3 regions of the Brachybacterium hainanense genome follow, and region 3 is predicted to be linked to each of the others. Evidence: predicted binding sites of a transcription regulator. Region 3 holds the regulator's gene; each other region holds the start of a gene.
The links. The regulator LexA, encoded in region 3, represses DNA repair genes until DNA is damaged. The targets are predictions, from matches to a motif close to TCGAACANNTGTTCGA.

Region 1 (6,802 bases), on a different contig from region 3:
CAGACGCAGCCGCCCGCCCGACACCCGCACCGAGGTCACGTCGTCGTGGCCGGAGGAGGCCCGCCATGCCGCACACGCTGTCCATCGTCGTCCGCGCCGACATCGCCCTGGACACGATCACCCTCGAGGTCTCCGGCTGCCTGACGCGCGATACCGCGTGGCCGCTGGAGCAGCAGATCCGGCGCGCCCGCGCCGTGGATCCCGAGGCCCCCGTGGAGGTGGATCTCACGAACCTCTCCCATGCCGATGCCGACGCCCTCGAGTACGTCCGGGCGCTCGCGGAGGCGCTCACCGACCCCGCCTACGTGCAGCGGGCGCACGTCACCCTGGTCGGAGGATCGGTCATCGACCGCTGCTCCCTCACGACCGGCGTGGACGGGGCTCCCACCCCCTCCTCATGATCCACGGCGGCCCGCCGGACCGGTGGGAGAGGGCGGACGCGGCGACCTGAGAGACTGAGGGCGATCCACGCCGCGGCCCGACCGATGCCGAGGCCTGAGGAGGACCGCCATGCTCACAGAATTTCTCCGCGACCAGGCGTTCGCGATCGCGTGGCTCGCGGTCATGGGAGCCGGATGGTTCGGGTGGGCGCAGGAGGATCCGCGCCCCGGGCTGCGACCGCTGTGGGGAGCGGGATCGGTGCTCGGTCTGCTGCTCGGAACCGGGTTCGGGCTCCTGGTGTGGCGCAACTGGGCGACGGCGACGGCGCTCGACGGACGCTACGGGGTCTTCGCGGCCGTCGTGGTCGCCGAGGTCGTGCTGATCGGAGGCGGATGCCTGCTGCTCGCCCGGAGGAGGCTGACCCGCTGGTACGGCTGGTGGATCGGCCTCTGCGTGGCGCTGCACTTCGTCCCGCTCGCCTGGGTGTTCTCGGACTGGTCGTACCTCCTGCTCACCGCCGTCCAGGTCCTCGGCCTGCTCGCGATGCTCCCGGTGATGCGCCGGACCGAGCATGCGACGAGCCGCTGGGCATGCCCATGGATCGCCGGGACCTTCCTGCTCTACGCCGCGCTCTCGGCGGGTCTGTTCCTCGCGGAGCACGGCTACCCGTTCTGACCGGGGGCCCTTCCCGCCTCCACCTCCGCACCGAGGAGGTCCGGGAAGCACAGCCCCTCCCAGAAGCAGGCCGCCTCCTCCCCGGCTTCCAGCCGGTCCGTCACGACGAGCCATGCGGTGATGACCATGCCATGCGCAGCGATGACCAGGTCTCCGTCGCATCCCGCGAGATGCTCGCGCACGGCCTGGTCGAAACGTGTCCCGGCCGCGGAGAGGCTCTCCCATCCGCGGTGCCGCGCATCCGGGGTCCCGCCGACCCAGGCCCGACGCCGTGCGCGGACCTGGGAGTCGAAGGGCTCGCCCGGACGACGGACCTCACCGAAGCGGTCGTCGAGGACCGGTGCGGCACCGGTGGCGAGCTGGGCCGTCTCGACCGCTTTGACCTCGGCGCTGCTCAGCACCAGGGCCCCGGCGGGGAGCCTCCTGCCGGTCCTCCGGGCAGCCGCTCGGCCCTCCGGGCTGAGCGGCCACCGCGCCGGATCGAGGGACGGGCTCGCCACCGGTTCGGCGTGACGCAGGAGATGGATGCGCCGGAGCGGCCTTCCATCTCCCGCCGCATCATCGTCGCCCGCCCGGCTCACAGCCGGATCTGCAGCTTCACGTCCGTCGGGCGCCCCTCGAGGAAGCGGTCGAAGGCGGCGGTCGCATCGTCGAAGGCGAAGGTCTCGGTGACGAAGCGGCCCAGGTCCACGGCATCGGTCGCGGCGAGGTCGATCGCCTTGCCGTAGACGTTCTTGTAGCGGAAGACGGTCTCGATGCTCAGCCCGCGGGCGGCGGCGGTGGAGACGTCGAAGGGGACGTCGGAGACGGGCATGCCCACCAGCACGATCCGTCCCCCGGGTGCCGGGATCGACCACAGGCCGCGGTAGGCCGGCGCCGCACCGGATGCCTCGAAGACGACCTGCGGCCCCCAGCCGTCGGTCTCGGCGCGCACGCGCTCGCCCAGGTCCTCCTGGGTGGCGTCCACCGGGATGATCCCGTCGAGCCCGTCGAGCAGGCCCAGCTTCTGCGGCAGCACGTCGCTGACGTAGACGCGGCTCGCCCCGCCCGCGCGGGCGGCGAGGGCGATCATGATGCCGATCGTCCCGCTGCCGATCACGGCGGCGACGTCGCCGGGGGAGATCTGCGCCCTCGTGGCGGCGAACATGCCCACGGAGAAGGGCTCGATCATGGCGCCCTCTGCGTAGCTCAGCGCGTCGGGGAGCCGGAAGGTGTAGGCGGCGGGGTGGATGACCTCGTCGGCGAGACAGCCGTGGACGGGCGGGGTGGCCCAGAAGCGCACGCCGGGGTCGACGTTGTAGTTGCCCTCGCGCACGGCTCGGGAGGCGAGGTCCGGCACGCCCGGCTCCATGGCGACGCGGTCGCCGGGGGACAGATGGCTGACGCCCTCGCCGACGGCGACCACGGTGCCGGAGCCCTCGTGGCCCAGCACCATCGGCGCCTCGACGACGAAGGGGCCGATCCGCCCGTGGGTCAGGTAGTGCACGTCGGAGGCGCAGATGCCCACGGTGTGCATGGCGATCTTCACCTCGCCGGGGCCGGGGCCGCCCAGGTCCGGGATCTCCTCGATGGCCATGCGGCCCTTCTCCTGCAGCACGAGTGCGCGCATGCGATCTCTCCTTCGTGAGGCGCGTCGCCGGCGACGCGACGGTGGTCCGACGCCCCCACTCTGCCAGGCCTGCCCGCGAGCGAGCCCGTGCGTCCGGCTCCGGATCGGGGCCCTCGCGGACGAGGACGGGCCGGTCTGTCGGGTCCCTCGCCCATGATGCGGACATGCGTTCGACGACACCGCCCGCCCCGCTTGACGACAGGTCCGCTCCGCGGCGTAGAGTCGAACATGTGTTCGATGATGATGGATGTCCCGGCGCAGGGAGCGAACGGAGGAGGGCAGGAGCATGAGCACGGCGATGCAGGCCCCGCAGCGGCGGGGGCAGGGAGCCCGGCTCGCCCACGCTCAGGCGGTGCTCGGTGCGGCGGAGCGCGCCACCGCCCGCTGGGGCGGGCGGATCGACCGCACCGCTCTGCGCCGACCGGTCCCGCCGTCTCCTGCCCGAGCTCTCACCGCTCCGCAGGAGGCGCCGGACGAGCAGCTCCCCGCACGGGATGACTCCGGGCACCTCCCCGTCCCCGCCGCTCTGGCCCCGCTGGTCCCGTACGGGATGCTGCGGGCGGGCAGCAGCCTCGCCGTCGGCGGGGCGGCCCGCTCCTCTCTGCTGCTGGCCCTCGCCGCGGCCGCGATGGGGGAGGACTCCTGGTGCGCGATCGTCGGCATGCCCGACGCCGGGCTGCGCAGCCTGCTGGACGCCGGAGCGGACCCGGATCGGCTCGCGTTCATCCCCACCGGCCGTCCGGAGGAGATGCCGCAGCTGCCTCAGGTGCTCTCCGCCCTGGTGGACGGGACGGGAGTGGTCGTGCTCGGCCCCGACCTGCATCTGGCCCCTGTCCTGTGGCGCACCCTCGCCTCCCGCGCCCGCACCCGGGACACGCTGGTGCTGGCGGCGGATCCGCCGGGACGCGCGGATCTGCGTCTGCAGTCCGCGGAAGCGCGCTGGCAGGGCCTGGGACGAGGATCGGGACGGCTGCGCAGGCGCCTGCTGCGGGTGAGCGCGGCCGGACGCGGCATCGCCGGACGGCGCGAGATCGAGGTGCTGCTGCCCGATGTGCAGGGGCTGCTGCGCCCCGCATCGACGACCACCGCAGCGCCGCCGCTGCTGCGCTCCGTGCGAGCCCCTCACGTCGTCGCGCCGCCGCTGCGGAGGGCCGTCTAATGCCCGTCCCGGAGCAGCGGACGCCTCCGGCGACCCGCACCGCAGCGGTGCTCGTCCCGCACTGGCGGCTGCTGTCCGCGCTGGACCGGCATCGGGGTCCGCAGCCCGCGCAGCAGCGGACCGGACGGGACGCGACGCAGGAGACCGCCGTCCCGTCCGCAGCGGCATCACCGATGGTCCTGGTCGAGCGTCACCGCGTGATCCGCGCCGACGCGGCGGCGGCCGCGGCCGGCGTGGTCCTCGGCATGCGCCGCCGCGCCGCCCAGGCCGCCTGCCCCGGGATGCTCGTCCTCGAGGCGGACCGCGAGCACGAATCCGCCCTGTTCGAGGTGGTCGCCGCGGCGACCGACACCGTCGCCGCGGGCGTGGACGTTCTGCGCCCCGGCGTGCTCCTCATGGCAGCCCGCGGACCGGCCCGCCACCGGGGAGGGGAGCCGCAGCTGGCCGAGAGCATCCTCGACGCCGTTGCGGACCTCACCGGCTGGGAAGCGCGGGTCGGCATCGCCGACGGGCCCTTCGCCGCGCTGCTCGCAGCCCGCAGCGGACGGATCATCCGTCCCGGACGCAGCGCCGAGTACCTCGCGCCCCACGACATCGCCACGCTGCGCCACGCCCCGGTGGGACCGGGCTGGGGGCATCGGGACCGGCCGGGGCCGACCGGCGCGGACCGCCTCGACCTCACCGAGGTGGTCGACCTGCTCCTCCGCCTGGGCATCGCGACCCTCGGGGACCTGGCAGCGCTCCCGGCGGCCTCCGTCCAGGACCGTTTCGGGGCGGATGTCGCCCTGCTGCAGCTTCTCGCGCGCGGCGGGGAGCCGACCCCGCCGGCCATGCACCGCCCCGAGCAGCCGATCGAGGTGCTGCGTGTGCTCGAGACCCCGCTCGTCCGGTCCGACCAGGCCGCCTTCGCCGCGCGCCCGATGGCCGACGAGCTGCACGGCATGCTCGTGGCGCGCGGGCTGATCTGCACGCGGCTGCGGATCATCGGCCGCACCGAGCAGGGCGAGGAGCTCGAGCGCACCTGGCGCCATGACGGCGAGCTGACCCCGGCCGACGTCGTGGACCGCGTGCGCTGGCAGTGCGAGGGCTGGCTCGCCACGGCGCAGCGGAGGGGGCAGGAGACCGGGGCGATCACCCAGCTGCTCCTCCAGCCTCTGCAGCTGATGCCCGCGGGGGAGGGGGCGGCGGCGCTCTGGGGCAGCGCGGGAGAGGCCGATCTCCGCGCCGGACGCGCCTTCGCGCGCATCCAGGGCCTCGCCGGGGAGGAGGCGGTCCAGGTCCCCGTCCCGGTGGGCGGCCGCCTGCTCGCCGAGCAGACCCGGCTGGTGCCCTGGCGGGCGCAGAAGCCGGTGCCGCGACCGGGTCCCTGGGACGGCGGCCTCCTGCGGCCGGCACCTGCGACCGTGTTCCGCAGGCCGCCCTCGGTGCTCCTCGAGGACGCGTCCGGACGTCCCGTCCGCGTCGACGCCCGCGGCCTGCTGAGCGCCCTGCCCGCGCGCCTGCTCGTCCCCGCCGCCGAGGCCGGGGCGCTCGCAGACCATGGCCTCCCGACCGGTGCTCGCCGCCCGGTGCGCGCCCATGGCGCCCCGGTGCTGCTGGACGAGCGCTGGTGGGGCGGCGACGGCCGCCGCGCCGCCCGGATCCAGCTCGTCATCGGCGCGGATCCCCCGGGGGCGACGGACCCGGAGGGCACGGACATGGCGTTGCTCCTGCTGTCCCGCGGGGACTCCTGGCAGGTGGAGGGGATCTATGACTGAGATGCGCAGGGCGACTGAGATGCGGAGGACGTCATGAGCGGCTGGTCCCGAGGACCGCAGGCCTGGAAGGACCTCGAGGCGGTGTTGTCGGACCGGCCCGTGGATCTCGACCTGCTGCCTGCCGGGACCGCTCCCGCACCGCCTGCACGGTCCGAGGACGACGGCTACCGTCCCTCTGCGGAGGTCCCGTACGCGGAGCTGCACGCCCATTCCCACTTCAGCTTCCTCGACGGCGCCTCGAGCCCGGAGGAGATGGTCCGGGCCGCGGCGCGCTTGGGGCTGCACGCCCTGGCGATCGTCGACCACGACGGCATGCCCGGGGCCGTGCGCTTCTCCCGCGCGGCGCGCGAGCACGGCGTGACCACTGTCTTCGGGGCCGAGCTCACCCTGGGGCTCGCCCCGGGCTCCGCCGTGGCCGACGCCGTCCCCGTCCTCAGCGCCGCGCGCACGGGCGTGCCCGATCCCGAGGGGGAGCATCTGCTCGTCCTCGTGCGGGACGAGACCGGCTACCGTGCGCTGTCCGCCGCCATCGGCCGGGCCCACCTCGACAGCGGCACGAAAGGGGTTCCCCGCTACCGCCTCACCGAGCTCTCCCGCATCGCCCGGGAGGGCCACTGGCTGATCCTCACCGGCTGCCGCAAGGGAGCCGTGCTGCGGGCCGTGCGACCGCTGCTGGAGGAGGGGGACCTCGAGGCGGCGGCGCAGGCGGCCGCCGCAGGGATCCAGCGCCTGGTCGAGCTGTTCGGCCCGGGGAACGTCGTCGTCGAGCTCCCTGCCGGGGGAGGGATGCTGGACGACGAGCTGCACGACGCCCTGGTCCAGGGGGCGCGGATCGTCCGCGAGGAGATCGGGCTCGACACCGTCACGCTGCCCGTCATCGCCACCACCAACGCCCACTACGCGCATCCCGGGCACAAGCGCCTGGCCGACGTCCATGCCGCCCTGCGCGCCGGGGTGAGCCTCGAGGAGGCCGATCCGTACCTCGCCGGACGCCTCGCCCACCTGCGCAGCGGCGAGGAGATGAGCCGCCTGGTGCCGCGCTACCCGCAGGCCGTGGCGGAGGCCGCGCGCCTGGGCCGCGACTGCGCCCTGGACCTGCAGCTGCTGGCCCCCGGGCTGCCGCCCTTCCCGGTGCCGGCGGGGCACACCGAGGAGAGCCACCTGCGCGAGCTCGTCGAGCAGGGAGGCCGCCGGGTCTACGGTCCCCGGCCCGCGCCCGGG
Region 2 (6,802 bases), on a different contig from region 3:
CGAGGAGTTCCGCCTCCCCGGCGGCACGGCGGACCGGGCGAGGCTCGCACGCCTGGTCTTCGCCGATCCTGCGGCACGTGCGGACCTGGAGCGCATCGTGCTCGACCGGGTCGACCGCGCGGTCGCGGACGAGGAGGGACAGGCCGTGCGGGCGGGGGAGCGCCTGCTGGTCCATGACAGCCCCCTGCTGCTGGAGAAGGGGCACGACGACGGCCGCTATGACCGGGTGGTCGCGGTCCTCGCCCCCCGGGGGCAGCGGATCGAGCGCGTCGAGAGGCACCGCGGGAGACCGCCCTCGTACACCGAATCGGTGATGGAGGCCCAGGTCACGGACCGTGAGCGCATCCTCCGCGCGGATGCCCTGCTGGTGAACAACGCAAGCGCACAGGTGCTGCGAGGTCGCGCGCTCGCGCTCCTGGGGCGTCTGCGGGCGGAGCTGCTCCCATGACGCCCTCGGCATCGCCGAACGCCGACGGGGCGAGGACGCGGCGCACCCGCAGCGCCCTCGTCGATGCCCTCGTGGTCCCGGTGCTCGGGGCGCCGATGGCCGGCGGTCCGAGCACCCCGGAGCTCGCCGCGGCGGTCACGGGCGCCGGCGGTCTGGGGAGCCTCGCCGGCGGGTACCGGACGGCCCGGCAGGTCCTCGCGCAGATCCGGGAGGCGCGCCTGCTCACTGACGGACCACTGGGCCTGAACCTCTTCATGCCGGAGGAGGTCCGCCCGGACCCGGCGGACCTCGCACGCTACGCCGCGGCGCTCGCCCCCTGGGCGGCGGAAGCAGGTCGTGCGACCCCGGTCCCGCCGGACATCGATCCCGTCCAGGAGGATCGTGAGCTCGAGGAGACGCTCGAGGCGGTGCTCGCCGTGCCCGGGCGCGGCATCGACCTGATCAGCACGACCTTCGGCCCGCCGAGCCCGGAGCGGGCCGATCGCATCCATGCTGCCGGAATCGAGCTGGGGATCACCGTGACCACGCCGGAGGAGGTCCGCTGCGTGCTGCCGCTGGCCCCGGAGATCCTCGTGGTCCAGGGGCCCGAGGCGGGCGGGCATCGCAGCACCTTCCGTCAGGACGAGGAGCCGTCCGGGCGTCCGCTGCCCGTTCTCCTCGCGGAGGTGCTGGGCGTTCTCTCGGCCGCGCAGGGAGAGGGCGGCGAGCGCCGCCCCGCCGTGGTCGCCGCAGGCGGGATCTCCTCGCGCGAGGACGTGCGGGCGCTGCTGGCGGCGGGGGCCGATGCGGTGCAGGTGGGGACGCTGCTGCTGCCGGCCGTCGAGGCCGGGACGCGGCCGGTGCATGCGCGGGCGCTGGGCGGGGACTCCCCGACGGTCGTGACGCGCGTCTTCACGGGTCGGCCCGCCCGGGCGCTCGTGACGCGCACGACGCGGGAGCTCGCAGCCCAGCAGGTCGTCGGCTACCCGCACGTGCACCGCATGACCGCTCCGCTGCGGGCCGCCGCCGGGGACGATGCGGGCCGGCTCCACCTCTGGGCCGGGACCGGGCACGCCGGGGCCCGTCCCGGGACGGCGGCGCAGATCCTCCGGGCCCTGGATCCCGCCGCCACCGGCGATCCGCGGACAGGACCTGTCCGCGAAGGGTCGTAGGCTCGTCCCATGCGTCCCGTCACCGATCTCGTCCGCGCCCTCAACCCCTTCGAGGTCATCTCCCCGTACCAGCCCTCGGGCGACCAGCCCCAGGCCATCGCCGAGCTCGCCCGGCGCATCGAGGCCGGGGAGCAGGACGTCGTGCTGCTCGGCGCGACCGGCACGGGCAAGAGCGCCACGACCGCCTGGCTCATCGAGAAGCTGCAGCGCCCCACCCTGGTGATGGCGCACAACAAGACCCTCGCCGCGCAGCTCGCGAGCGAGTTCCGGGAGCTGCTGCCGAACAACGCGGTCGAGTACTTCGTCTCGTACTACGACTACTACCAGCCGGAGGCGTACGTCCCGCAGTCGGACACGTACATCGAGAAGGACTCGAGCATCAACGCGGAGGTCGAGCGGCTGCGCCACAGCGCCACCAACTCGCTGCTCACCCGCCGCGACACCGTCGTGGTCTCCTCCGTCTCCTGCATCTACGGTCTGGGAACCCCGCAGGAGTACGTGGATCGCATGGTCCGCCTCGCCGTCGGCGATCAGCTGGACCTGGACCAGCTGCTGCACCGCTTCGTGGACATGCAGTACGACCGCAACGACGTCTCCTTCGAGCGCGGCACCTTCCGCGTGCGCGGGGACACCGTCGAGATCATCCCGATGTACGAGGAGCTCGCGATCCGGATCGAGTTCTTCGGCGACGAGATCGACGCGCTCTACACCCTGCATCCGCTGACCGGGGAGGTCGTGCGCGAGGAGCAGCAGATCCACGTCTTCCCGGCCTCCCACTACGTGGCGGGCCCCGAGCGGCTCTCCCGGGCGATCGACTCGATCGAGGTCGAGCTCGCCGAGCGGCTCGAGGAGCTCGAGTCCCAGAACAAGCTGCTCGAGGCGCAGCGCCTGCGCATGCGCACCACCCACGACCTCGAGATGCTGCGGCAGATGGGCAGCACCAACGGGGTCGAGAACTACTCGCGCCATCTCGACGGGCGCGGACCCGGCACCCCCCCGAACACCCTCATGGACTACTTCCCCGAGGACTTCCTCCTCGTCATCGACGAGTCCCATGTGACGATCCCGCAGATCGGGGCGATGTACGAGGGGGACCGCTCCCGCAAGCGCACCCTGGTCGACTTCGGCTTCCGCCTGCCGAGCGCGCTCGACAACCGCCCCCTGACCTTCGACGAGTTCGTGCGCCGCACCGGGCAGACGGTCTACCTCTCCGCGACCCCCGCCGAGTACGAGCTGCAGAAGTCGCGCGGGGTGGTCGAGCAGATCATCCGCCCGACCGGTCTCGTCGATCCGCGGGTGATCGTCAAGCCCGTCAAGGGGCAGATCGACGACCTGCGCGCAGAGATCGAGAAGCGGGTCCAGGCCGATGAGCGCGTGCTGGTGACGACCCTGACCAAGCGCATGGCCGAGGACCTCACCGACTTCCTCCTCGAGAACGGTGTGCGCGTGCAGTACCTCCATTCCGACGTCGACACCCTGCGTCGGGTCGAACTGCTGCGCCAGCTGCGCATGGGCGAGTTCGACGTGCTGGTCGGCATCAACCTGCTGCGAGAGGGCCTGGACCTGCCGGAGGTCTCGCTGGTGGCGATCCTCGACGCCGACAAGGAGGGCTTCCTGCGCTCGCGCACCTCGCTCATCCAGACCATCGGTCGCGCCGCCCGCAACGTGTCCGGCGAGGTGCACATGTACGCGGACCGGATCACGGACTCGATGCAGCAGGCGATCGACGAGACCAACCGCCGCCGGGAGAAGCAGATCGCGTACAACGAGGAGAACGGGATCGACCCGACCCCGCTGCGCAAGAAGATCGCGGATGTCACCGACATGCTCGCGCGCGAGGACATCGACACCGAGACCCTCATGTCCACGGACTACCGCTCCGGCAAGGAGCGGGTGGCCCGCGATCGGGCGCGGGCGCAGGCGACCGATGCCGTGACCGCGCGCAGCGTGGACCTGGGCGATGATCCGGTCGGAGCGCTGAGCGGGATGATCGACGAGATCACCGCCCAGATGCATCAGGCCGCGGAGACCCTCCAGTTCGAGGTCGCCGCCCGTCTGCGCGACGAGGTCACCGAGCTGAAGAAGGAGCTGCGCCGCGTGCAGCGGTCGAGCTGAGCATCGGGGCGCCGCCCGGCCCTCCCGCGGGGGCCCGGAGGGGCGTCTCCCACGAGAGGAGAGCAGGTCATGCTCAGCACGCTCATGACCGCCGGGCACCGTCTCCGCCGGATCTGGTGGAGGCTGCGGCGGCCTCGTACCTTCGGCGTGAAGGTCCTCCTGCTCCATCCGGAGGATCCGGGACGGTTCCTGGCCGTGCGGCACTCCTACACCGATCAGGACCGGTGGGCGCTGCCCGGGGGCCGTTTCCGGCCGGGCCGGGAGGCGGCCGAGGCCGCGGCCCGGCGGGAGGTCCGCGAGGAGCTCGGCCTCGACATCGCCGGTCCGCTCGACGAGCTCGCGACGGTCCGCAGCCGGGCGGAGGGGAAGCGCGACACGATCACGATCTTCGCGGGGACGGCGGGGAGCCCTCGCGCGAGGACCTCGCTCGAGCTGCGGGACGCTCGGTGGGCCGCGACCGATCTCAGCGATCTGCCCGGCCAGGATCCGACCTCCCGATGGCTCCGCCTGGCCCTCGAGTCCCGTCGCTCCTGACGTCGGCGCCTCCCGCTACCAGCCGCGCTCGGCCCACTCGTCCAGATGCGGCCGCTCCGCACCGAGGGTCGTGTCGTCGCCGTGACCGGGATACACCCAGGTCGCGTCGCCGAGCACGTCGAAGATGCGTTCGCGCACATCGGACAGCAGCTGCTCGAAGCGCCGCGGATCGCTCTGCGTCGCGCCGACGCCGCCGGGGAACAGGGAGTCGCCGGTGAACAGGTGGTCGCCGTCGCCGCCACCGCGCCACAGCAGGGCGATCGAGCCCGGCGTATGGCCGCGCAGGCCGATCACCTCGAGATCGTGCACCCCGACCCGCAGGGTGTCCCCGTGGCGCAGCGGCTCCGCGGTCGGCACGGCGATGCCGGGGACGTCCGCCGCGCCGGCGGCGGTCACCGCGCCCGTGGCCGATTCGACCGGAGCCAGCGCTCCCCAGTGGTCCTGGTGCTGGTGCGTGGTCACGATGGTGTCCAGGCGGGAGACGGGAGAGCCCTCGCGCACCAGCTGCAGGAGCCGGGGTGCATCGGCTGCGGCGTCGATGAGCAGCTGGGCGCCGGAGACGCGGCATGTGAGCAGATAGGCGTTGTTGTCCATCGGGCCCACGGCGGCCTTGCGGATGATCATGGTCGGCATGATGCGCAGGGCGGCGGGGCCGCCGACCTCGACGTGCGGGGTGTAGGGGTCCGGGGTGCTCATGCGCCGAGCATAGGGGAGGGAGCCGGGAGCGGGTTCGTACGGAAGTTCGAGGACAGGATCTGTCCTGCTCTGTCGAGAGGAAGCGGTCGGGCGTCCCTCTCCGCCACTACGATGGACCGGTGAGTGATTCGCTGGTAGTCCGTGGTGCTCGGGAGCACAACCTCAAGAACGTCGACATCGAGATCCCCCGGGATCGCCTGGTGGTCTTCTCCGGGCTCTCGGGCTCTGGGAAGAGCTCCCTCGCCTTCGACACGATCTTCGCGGAGGGCCAGCGCCGCTACGTCGAGTCGCTGTCCTCCTACGCGCGCCAGTTCCTCGGTCAGATGGACAAGCCCTCGGTCGACCACATCGAGGGGCTCTCCCCGGCGGTCTCGATCGACCAGAAGTCCACCAACCGCAATCCGCGTTCGACCGTCGGGACGATCACGGAGATCTACGACTACCTGCGCCTGCTGTTCTCCCGCACCGGCGTGCAGCACTGCCCGACCTGCGGTGAGGTCGTGACCGCCACGAGCGCCGAGCAGATCGTCGACATCCTCCTCGAGCTCGAGCCCGGCACCCGCTTCCAGCTGCTGGCCCCGGTGCTGCGCGGGCGCAAGGGCGAGCACGTGGACCTGCTGTCCTCCCTGCGCGCGCAGGGCTACGCCCGCGCCAGGATCGACGGGCGCCTGCGTCGGCTGGATGAGGACATCGAGCTGGACCGCAAGCTCAAGCACTCGATCTCCGTGGTCGTGGACCGTCTGGCCGCGAAGCCGGACGCGCGCCGTCGCCTCACCGACTCCGTCGAGACCGCGCTGCGCCTGGCCGAAGGGCTCCTGGTGGTCGACTTCGTCGATCGCGACGACGACGATCCCTCCCGCATGCGCCGCTTCTCGGAGGCGCGCGCCTGCCCGAACGGCCACGAGCTCACCATCGACGACATCGAGCCGCGGTCCTTCTCCTTCAACGCCCCCTACGGAGCCTGCCCGGAGTGCACCGGGCTCGGCCAGAAGCTCGAGGTCGACCCGGAGCTCGTGGTCCCCGACGAGGACCTCTCCCTCGCCGAGGGCGCGATCGCGCCCTGGACCATGGGCTCGAGCGACCATCATCAGGAGATGATGGCCGGGCTCGCCGAGAAGCTCACGTTCCGGATGGACGTCCCGTGGCGGGCGCTGCCCCAGCGCGCCAAGGACGCCCTCCTGCACGGCAGCGACTTCGAGGTGCACGTGCGCTACCGCAACCGCTTCGGCCGCGAGCGGACCTACTCGACCGGTTTCGAGGGGGTCATGCACTTCCTGAACCGGCGGCACACGGACACCGAATCCGACTGGGCGAAGGAGAAGTACGAGCAGTTCATGCGGGAGGTGCCCTGCGCCGCCTGCCATGGAGCGCGCCTGCGCCCGGAGATCCTCGCCGTCACCGTGGGCGGCCTCTCGATCGCGCAGCTGTGCGAGCTGTCGATCCGCGAGGCCCAGGAGTTCGTGCTGAACCTGAAGCAGAGCGAGCGCGACGCGGAGATCGCCGAGGAGATCCTCCGGGAGGTGCGCTCGCGCCTGGGCTTCCTGCTCGACGTGGGACTGGACTATCTCTCCCTCGCCCGTGCGGCAGGCACGCTCTCCGGCGGCGAGGCGCAGCGGATCCGCCTGGCCACCCAGATCGGCTCCGGACTGGTCGGCGTGCTCTACGTCCTGGACGAGCCGTCGATCGGCCTGCACCAGCGCGACAACGAGCGCCTCATCGCCACTCTCACCCGGCTGCGCGACCTCGGCAACACCCTCATCGTCGTCGAGCACGACGAGGACACGCTCAACGCCGCCGACTGGGTCGTGGACATCGGTCCGCTCGCCGGCGAGTACGGCGGGCACGTCGTCCACTCCGG
Region 3 (6,802 bases):
CTCGGAGAAGTAGTGCTCGTCCACCCCGGAAGGATACGGGCTCCGTCGCGGAGGGCCGATGCAGGTGGCGGGCACGATAAATCCCTCGACCGCCTGCTCGGCCCGTGGGAAGCTGGGATCTCGACATCCCCGACAGAGAGCAGGTCCGTTTCGTGCCCATCGCCTTCCATCCTGATCCCGAGAGCACGCAGGACGTCACCGCCGACGCCCCCGCCGAGCAGACGGGCGGTGGGAGCCGATCCACACAGCGGCCCCGCGACCCCCTGACCGAGCGGATCCTCGCCCGCGGCGACGCCTCCGTCTCCACCGTCACCTACTCCTCGAGCTCGGACGGCGAGCAGCTGGACCTCGCCGACCGGCAGGCCCTGCGACGCGTCGCAGGGATCCGCACCGATATCGAGGATGTCACCGAGGTCGAGTACCGGCAGCTGCGCCTGGAGCGCGTCGTCCTCGCAGGCCTGTTCACGACGGGCAACGCCGAGGACGCCGAGAACTCCCTGCGCGAGCTCGCGGCGCTCGCCGAGACCGCCGGCTCCGAGGTCCTCGAGGCGGTCATGCAGCGCCGCGCGCATCCGGATCCCGCGACGTTCCTGGGCAAGGGCAAGGCACAGGAGCTCGCGGACGTCGTCGCCGAGACCGGTGCCGACACCGTGATCGCCGACGGCGAGCTCGCGCCCAGCCAGCGCCGAGCCCTCGAGGACATCGTCAAGGTCAAGGTCGTGGACCGCACCGCCCTCATCCTCGACATCTTCGCCCAGCACGCGAAGTCCCGTGAGGGCAAGGCGCAGGTCGAGCTCGCCCAGCTCGAGTACCTCCTGCCGCGCCTGCGCGGCTGGGGCGAGTCGATGTCCCGCCAGGCGGGCGGACGCGTCGCCGCGGGCGGCGCGGGCATGGGCTCGCGCGGTCCCGGCGAGACGAAGATCGAGCTGGACCGCCGCCGCATCCGCACCCGTATGGCGAAGCTGCGCCGGGAGATCGCGGAGATGGCTCCGGGCCGCGAGGCCAAGCGCGCGGACCGCAAGCGCCGCGAGGTGCCGGCGGTCGCGATCGCCGGGTACACCAACGCCGGGAAGTCCTCGCTCCTGAACCGGCTCACCGGTGCCGGGGTGCTCGTCGAGAACGCCCTGTTCGCGACCCTGGACCCGACCGTCCGACGGGCCCAGACCCCGGACGGGCGCGAGTTCACCTACGCGGACACGGTCGGCTTCGTCCGGCATCTGCCCACGGAGCTCGTGGAGGCATTCCGCTCGACCCTCGAGGAGGTCGCCGACGCGCATCTGCTGCTGCATGTCGTCGACGCCTCCCACCCGGACCCGGAGGGGCAGATCCGGGCGGTGCGCGAGGTCCTCTCCGATATCGACGGCTTCGACGTCCCGGAGATCATCGTCCTGAACAAGGCCGATGTCGCCCAGGTCGAGACGATCGCGCGGCTGCGCAGCCAGGTCGAGGACTGCGTCGTGGTCTCCGCCCGCACGGGCGAGGGCATCGAGGAGCTGCGGGATCTGATCGCCGAGCGCCTGCCGCGCCCCGCGGCGGAGGTGGACCTGGTGGTGCCGTACACGCGCGGCGACCTGGTTTCGCGCGCTCATGCGGTCGGAGAGGTCCTCGCCGAGGAGCATCTGGCCGAGGGCACCCGTCTGCACGCCCGGGTCGATGCGGCGCTCGCCGCGGAGCTGGGCGCGGCCTCAGCCGCCGCGAGCTGAGCCGCCGCGGCCCCGGCGCTCGAGGCGCCTCGGCCGCGTCGCCGATGTGGCGGGGACCCCGGCCCGGCGTCCCCGCCGCACGCCGTGCTCGCCGGTAATCTGGGGTGATGCCCTCCGCGAGCGACGCTCCTCCCGCCGTGCCCGATGCCGCCGCCCTCATGGCGCATGCGGTCACGGCGATCGGCGGTGCACCGCGTCCGGGGCAGACGCAGATGTCCGCCGCGGTCGACGCGGCCATGCGGCAGCGCCGTCACCTGCTCGTCCAGGCCGGCACGGGCACCGGGAAGTCGCTCGCCTACCTGGTTCCCGCCCTCCTGCACGCCGTGACGGGGGGCAGGCCCGTGGTGGTCTCCACGGCGACGATCGCCCTGCAGAGCCAGATCACGCGCAAGGACCTCCCGCGCGTGGTCGAGGCCCTCGCCGAGGACCTCCCGAGGCGCCCCACCTTTGCCCTGCTCAAGGGCCGCAGCAACTACCTGTGCCGGCACAAGATGGACGGCGGATATCCCACGGACCTCGATCCGGGAGCCCTGTTCACGGAATCCGCTGCTCGGGGCGGGGCCGATGACCGGCAGGAGCGTCTGGGCGACCAGATCCGGCGCCTGCGGGCATGGGCCGAGGAGACCGACACCGGCGACCGCGACAGCCTCGAGACCCCGGTCTCCGACCGTGCGTGGCGTCAGGTCTCCGTGAGCGGCAACCAGTGCCTGGGGCAGACCTGTCCCCTCGTCGGCAGCTGCTTCGCCGAGCGCAGCCGCGAGGTCGCCCGCGAGGTCGACCTGATCGTGACCAACCATGCGCTGCTCGCGGTCGATGCCTTCAACAACCTCGGCATCATCCCCGAGCACGACATCGTGGTCCTCGACGAGGCCCATGACCTCGCGGCGCGGGTGACGAGCGCGGTCACGGAGGTCCTCGCCCCCGGGATGGTGCGCGGCGCGGTGCGGGAGCTGCGCGGTCTCGGCGTCGCCGGCACCGCCCTGGACGATGCGGGGGAGGAGCTGCGCGCGGCGCTCGAGGAGCAGCCGGACGGGCGGGTGATCGGCGACCTCGCCCCGCGGCTGGCCGATGCGATCGGAACCCTCCGCGTCGAGGCCCGGACCGCGCATGCGGATGCGAAGGACGCCGGGGACGAGGAGCTCGCCGGGACGGCCGGCGCCCGCCGCTCCGTCCGCACGAGCCTGCAGGAGATCATCGACGTGTGCGAGCGCGCCTCAGATCCCGACGAGGACGACGTGGTCGCGATCTCCCGCTCCGAGGCCACCGGGCGCACGAGCCTGACCGTCGCGCCGATGAGCGTGGCCGGCGCCCTGCGCGGGGCGATCCTCGAGGAGCGCACCGCGGTGATGACCTCGGCGACCCTCGCGCTCGGCGGACGCTTCGAGCCGCCTGCGGGCTCGGTGGGCCTGCGCGCCGCGGACCGCCGCGCCCCCGAGCTCGAGGACGGGATCCGTGATCCGAGCCTGTGGTCCGGCCTCGATGTGGGCAGCCCGTTCGACTATCCCCGCCAGGGCATCCTGTACGTGGCCTCGCACCTGCCGCTGCCCGGGCGGGACGGGCCCTCCCGCGAGATGATGGAGCATCTGACCGAGCTGATCGAGGCGTCCCGCGGAGGAGCGCTGTGCCTGTTCTCCTCGCGGCGCGGGGCGGAGCTCGCGGCCGAGCACGTGCGTGCGCGCCTGGACCTGCCCATCGCCGTGCAGGGCGAGGACTCGATGACGCGGCTCGTGCGGGACTTCTCCGCCGAGGAGAGCAGCAGCCTCTTCGGCACCATCACCCTGTGGCAGGGCGTGGACGTGCCCGGGCGCGCCTGTCGCCTGGTGACGATCGACCGGATCCCCTTCCCGCGGCCGGACGAGCCGCTGATCTCGGCGCGCCAGGAGCGCATCGCCGAGCGCGGCGGGAACGGCTTCATGCAGATCTCGGCGCAGCATGCGGCCCTGCTCATGGCGCAGGGGGCCGGGCGGCTGATCCGCTCCTCGGCGGACCGCGGCATGGTCGCGGTGCTGGATCCGCGGCTGGTCACCAAGCGCTACGGCTCCTACCTCGTGCAGGCGATGCCGCCGCTGTGGCGCACGCAGGACCCGGCGGTCGCGCTCGGTTCGCTGCGCCGGCTCGCGGACGGCTGATCGCCCGGTCCGGCACCGGAGCCCTCGGGAGCGCGGGGCGACGTGGACCGGGGGTATGCGCGTTCCCGCGCCGGCGCCGGGGGGGTGCCGGGACCGATCCGCCGGCCACGCCCGTGCGGTGATCAGACGGCGCGCAGCACCGCGACGACCTTGCCGAGGATCTCGGACTCGTCGCCGAGGATCGGGGTGAAGGACGGATTGTGGGGCATCAGCCAGATGTGGCCGTCGCGCTCGGCGAACGTCTTCACGGTGGCCTCGCCGTCGATCATCGCCGCCACGATCTCGCCCTTCTGCGCCACCGGCTGACGCCGCACCACGACCCAGTCGCCGTCGCAGATCGCCGCATCGATCATCGACTCCCCGACCACCTGCAGGAGGAACAGGTCCCCGCCGCCGACGAGCTGCTCGGGCAGGGTGAAGACGTCCTCGACCTGCTCCTGGGCGGTGATCGGCACTCCCGCGGCGATGCGGCCCACGAGGGGGACGGCGACCGAGGGGGAGACCGGCAGGACCTCCGCGGCATCCGCGTCCGGGGCGCCGGACTCGTCGAGCTGGACGACCTCCATCGCGCGCGGGCGCTTGGGGTCACGGCGCAGGTAGCCCTTGCGCTCGAGCACGCCGAGCTGATGGGCGACCGAGGACGGGGAGGTCAGGCCGACCGCCTGGCCGATCTCGCGCATGGTGGGCGGGTAGCCGTGCGCGGCGATCTCCGCGGTGATGGTCTCGAGGATCCGGTGCTGCCGCCGGGTGAGGTCCGACGGGGCGGGGGAGCTCTCGTGCTCCGGGGTGCTCGTGGGCGACATGGGCGGACTCTCCTGGGAGGACGGGGCGGCGGCGGTTCGTCTGTCGGACCCCTCTGGTGGAGTGATCCTGCCTTCCACAGTAGGCGCTCGCGCACCGCAGGCCAAACATGTGTTCGAGACGGGTCTTGCGTGTCGCGTCAACCGGGCCTACAGTCGTACACGTATTCGATCGAACAGGAGTTCGGACATGGCAACGATCCTTCCCCTCGCCGCTCGCACCACCGCGATCGAGCAGCATGCTCCCCGTGCTCGCGCGCGGCTCGTGCTCACCCGTCGCGGCCGTGTCCTCAGCATCGCCGCCGCCTTCCTGCTGGGGGTCGTCGTCGCGCTCATGGTCCTCCTCCTCGTCGACGGCCCTTGGGCCTTCGCAGGATCGGGGGACTCCGGGCCCGTCGTCACGGTCGCCGCCGGGGACACCCTGTGGGCGTACGCGGACTCCTACGCCCCCGAGGGCGTCGCCCCGCAGGAGTTCGTCGACGATGTGCGTCGCCTCAACGGGCTGGTCACGCCGCGGCTGACCGCCGGCCAGGAGATCGTGCTCCCCACCGGGGCGGAGACCGGCCGCTGAGCGCGGTCGCCCCGCTGTAAGCTGGAAGGGTGCACTGCCCCTTCTGCCGCAACCCCGACTCCCGCGTCGTGGACTCGCGCACGTCCGATGACGGCGCGGTGATCCGCAGGCGTCGTCAGTGCACCGCCTGCTCCCGTCGGTTCTCGACGGTGGAGACCGCCTCACTGTCGGTCGTCAAGCGATCGGGCGTCAGCGAGCCCTTCAGCCGCAGCAAGGTGATCTCCGGGGTCCGCAAGGCCTGCCAGGGCCGCCCCGTCTCCGACGATCAGCTCGCGCTGCTGGCGCAGAAGGTCGAGGATGCGATCCGGCAGAGCGGCCAGGCCGAAATCGAGGCGCACCAGGTGGGCCTCGCGATCCTGCAGCCGCTCCAGGAGCTCGATCTCGTCGCGTATCTGCGCTTCGCGAGCGTCTACCGGTCCTTCGAGTCCCTCGACGACTTCGAGGCGGCGATCCATCGGCTGCGGGAGGAGGCGGCGAGCGGCGCGACCGGCGCGTGAGCCCGGTGCTCGCCTGCCACGTCGGCCTCCGTCCCTCCGTCGTCCTCGGTCCGAATCGGGGAACCGGTCGCACGGCTCCCGAGAATCCGCATAGGATGCATGGTGGCGCCGTTCGCGGCGCCTGCCGGATCGGCGGTCGCGGAGGGGAAGCCGCGGCCGCCGATCCTCGTCTCAGCCCTGGATGCCCTCCGGCAGAGGAAGGGCATGGACCACGTCGAGCCGCTGGGTGGGACGGGTCATGGCGACGTAGAGGTCTCCTGCGCCGTGGGTCCGGTCAGCCAGCAGCTCCGCCGGCTCGACGAGGACGACGCCGTCGAACTCGAGGCCCTTGGCATCCTGCGGGCTCATCACGGCGACCATCTCGTCGACGCCCCGGCTCCCCGAGCCGACCTTCGGCAGGCCGGGCGCGGAGCGCAGCGCATCGACGAGGTCGGCCAGGCGGCTCGCGTGCGCGATCACGGCGAGACGCCCGGTCGCCTGTGCGAGCTGCTCCTGCACCGCGAGGACCGTCTGCGCGGTGAGCTCCGAGGCCGGCGCCGGGCGCAGCGTCGGATCGGCGTCGCCCTCGCGCACCGAGGTGACCTCGGTGACCGGCAGGTCGAGTGCCTCGGCCATGCGCTGCGCCGGATCCATGATCCGCTGGGGCGTGCGGTAGTTGACGCTCAGGTGCTCGACCTCGAGGCGATCCTCGACGTAGGGCGACAGGGCCTCCTCCCAGCTGGAGGTTCCGCCGGCGGAGGAGGTCTGGGCGACGTCGCCGACCACGGTGAAGGACTTGGTGGGGTTGCGCCGCATGAGGGCCCGCCACATCATCGCCGAATGCTCCTGCGCCTCGTCCACGACGATGTGGCCGTAGGTCCATTCGCGCTCGGCCCGGGCGCGCTCGGCGAGGGTGCGGCCGTCGCGGACCTGGGCCACCTGGTCGGCGAGGTCCTCGGCGCGGACCATGCCGCTGGTGTCGACGTTCTCGAGGACCTCCTGCGCGTAGGACACGTCCCGGGCACGCTGTTCGCGTCGCCGCTCGGCCTCTGCGCGGGAGACCGCGTCGTCCGAGCCGAGGAGCTCGGCGACCTCGTCCAGCAGCGGCACGTCCTCGATGGTC

Region 1: a site for LexA is predicted at 2,888-2,903, ahead of imuA' (DnaE2-dependent mutagenesis accessory factor ImuA'). Genes of this name have one in related genera too.
Region 2: a site for LexA is predicted at 4,979-4,994, ahead of uvrA (excinuclease ABC subunit UvrA). Genes of this name have one in related genera too.

Annotation. Positions count from the first base shown of each region.
Region 1 is NZ_JBHLSV010000010.1:164,638-171,439, forward strand. It holds gene ACFFF6_RS10340 (hypothetical protein) at 66-401, shown strand; gene ACFFF6_RS10345 (hypothetical protein) at 511-1,056, shown strand; gene ACFFF6_RS10350 (histidine phosphatase family protein) at 1,044-1,556, opposite strand; gene ACFFF6_RS10355 (NAD(P)-dependent alcohol dehydrogenase) at 1,634-2,665, opposite strand; gene imuA' (DnaE2-dependent mutagenesis accessory factor ImuA') at 2,952-3,824, shown strand; gene ACFFF6_RS10365 (DNA polymerase Y family protein) at 3,824-5,581, shown strand; gene ACFFF6_RS10370 (error-prone DNA polymerase) at 5,615-6,802, shown strand, end outside.
Region 2 is NZ_JBHLSV010000015.1:56,780-63,581, reverse strand. It holds gene coaE (dephospho-CoA kinase) at 1-448, shown strand, start outside; gene ACFFF6_RS12720 (nitronate monooxygenase) at 445-1,599, shown strand; gene uvrB (excinuclease ABC subunit UvrB) at 1,609-3,714, shown strand; gene ACFFF6_RS12710 (NUDIX domain-containing protein) at 3,784-4,248, shown strand; gene ACFFF6_RS12705 (MBL fold metallo-hydrolase) at 4,264-4,944, opposite strand; gene uvrA (excinuclease ABC subunit UvrA) at 5,064-6,802, shown strand, end outside.
Region 3 is NZ_JBHLSV010000025.1:20,641-27,442, reverse strand. It holds gene ACFFF6_RS16280 (class I SAM-dependent methyltransferase) at 1-24, opposite strand, end outside; gene hflX (GTPase HflX) at 153-1,703, shown strand; gene ACFFF6_RS16270 (ATP-dependent DNA helicase) at 1,811-3,832, shown strand; gene lexA (transcriptional repressor LexA) at 3,955-4,635, opposite strand; gene ACFFF6_RS16260 (LysM peptidoglycan-binding domain-containing protein) at 4,823-5,203, shown strand; gene nrdR (transcriptional regulator NrdR) at 5,233-5,700, shown strand; gene ACFFF6_RS16250 (HelD family protein) at 5,872-6,802, opposite strand, start outside.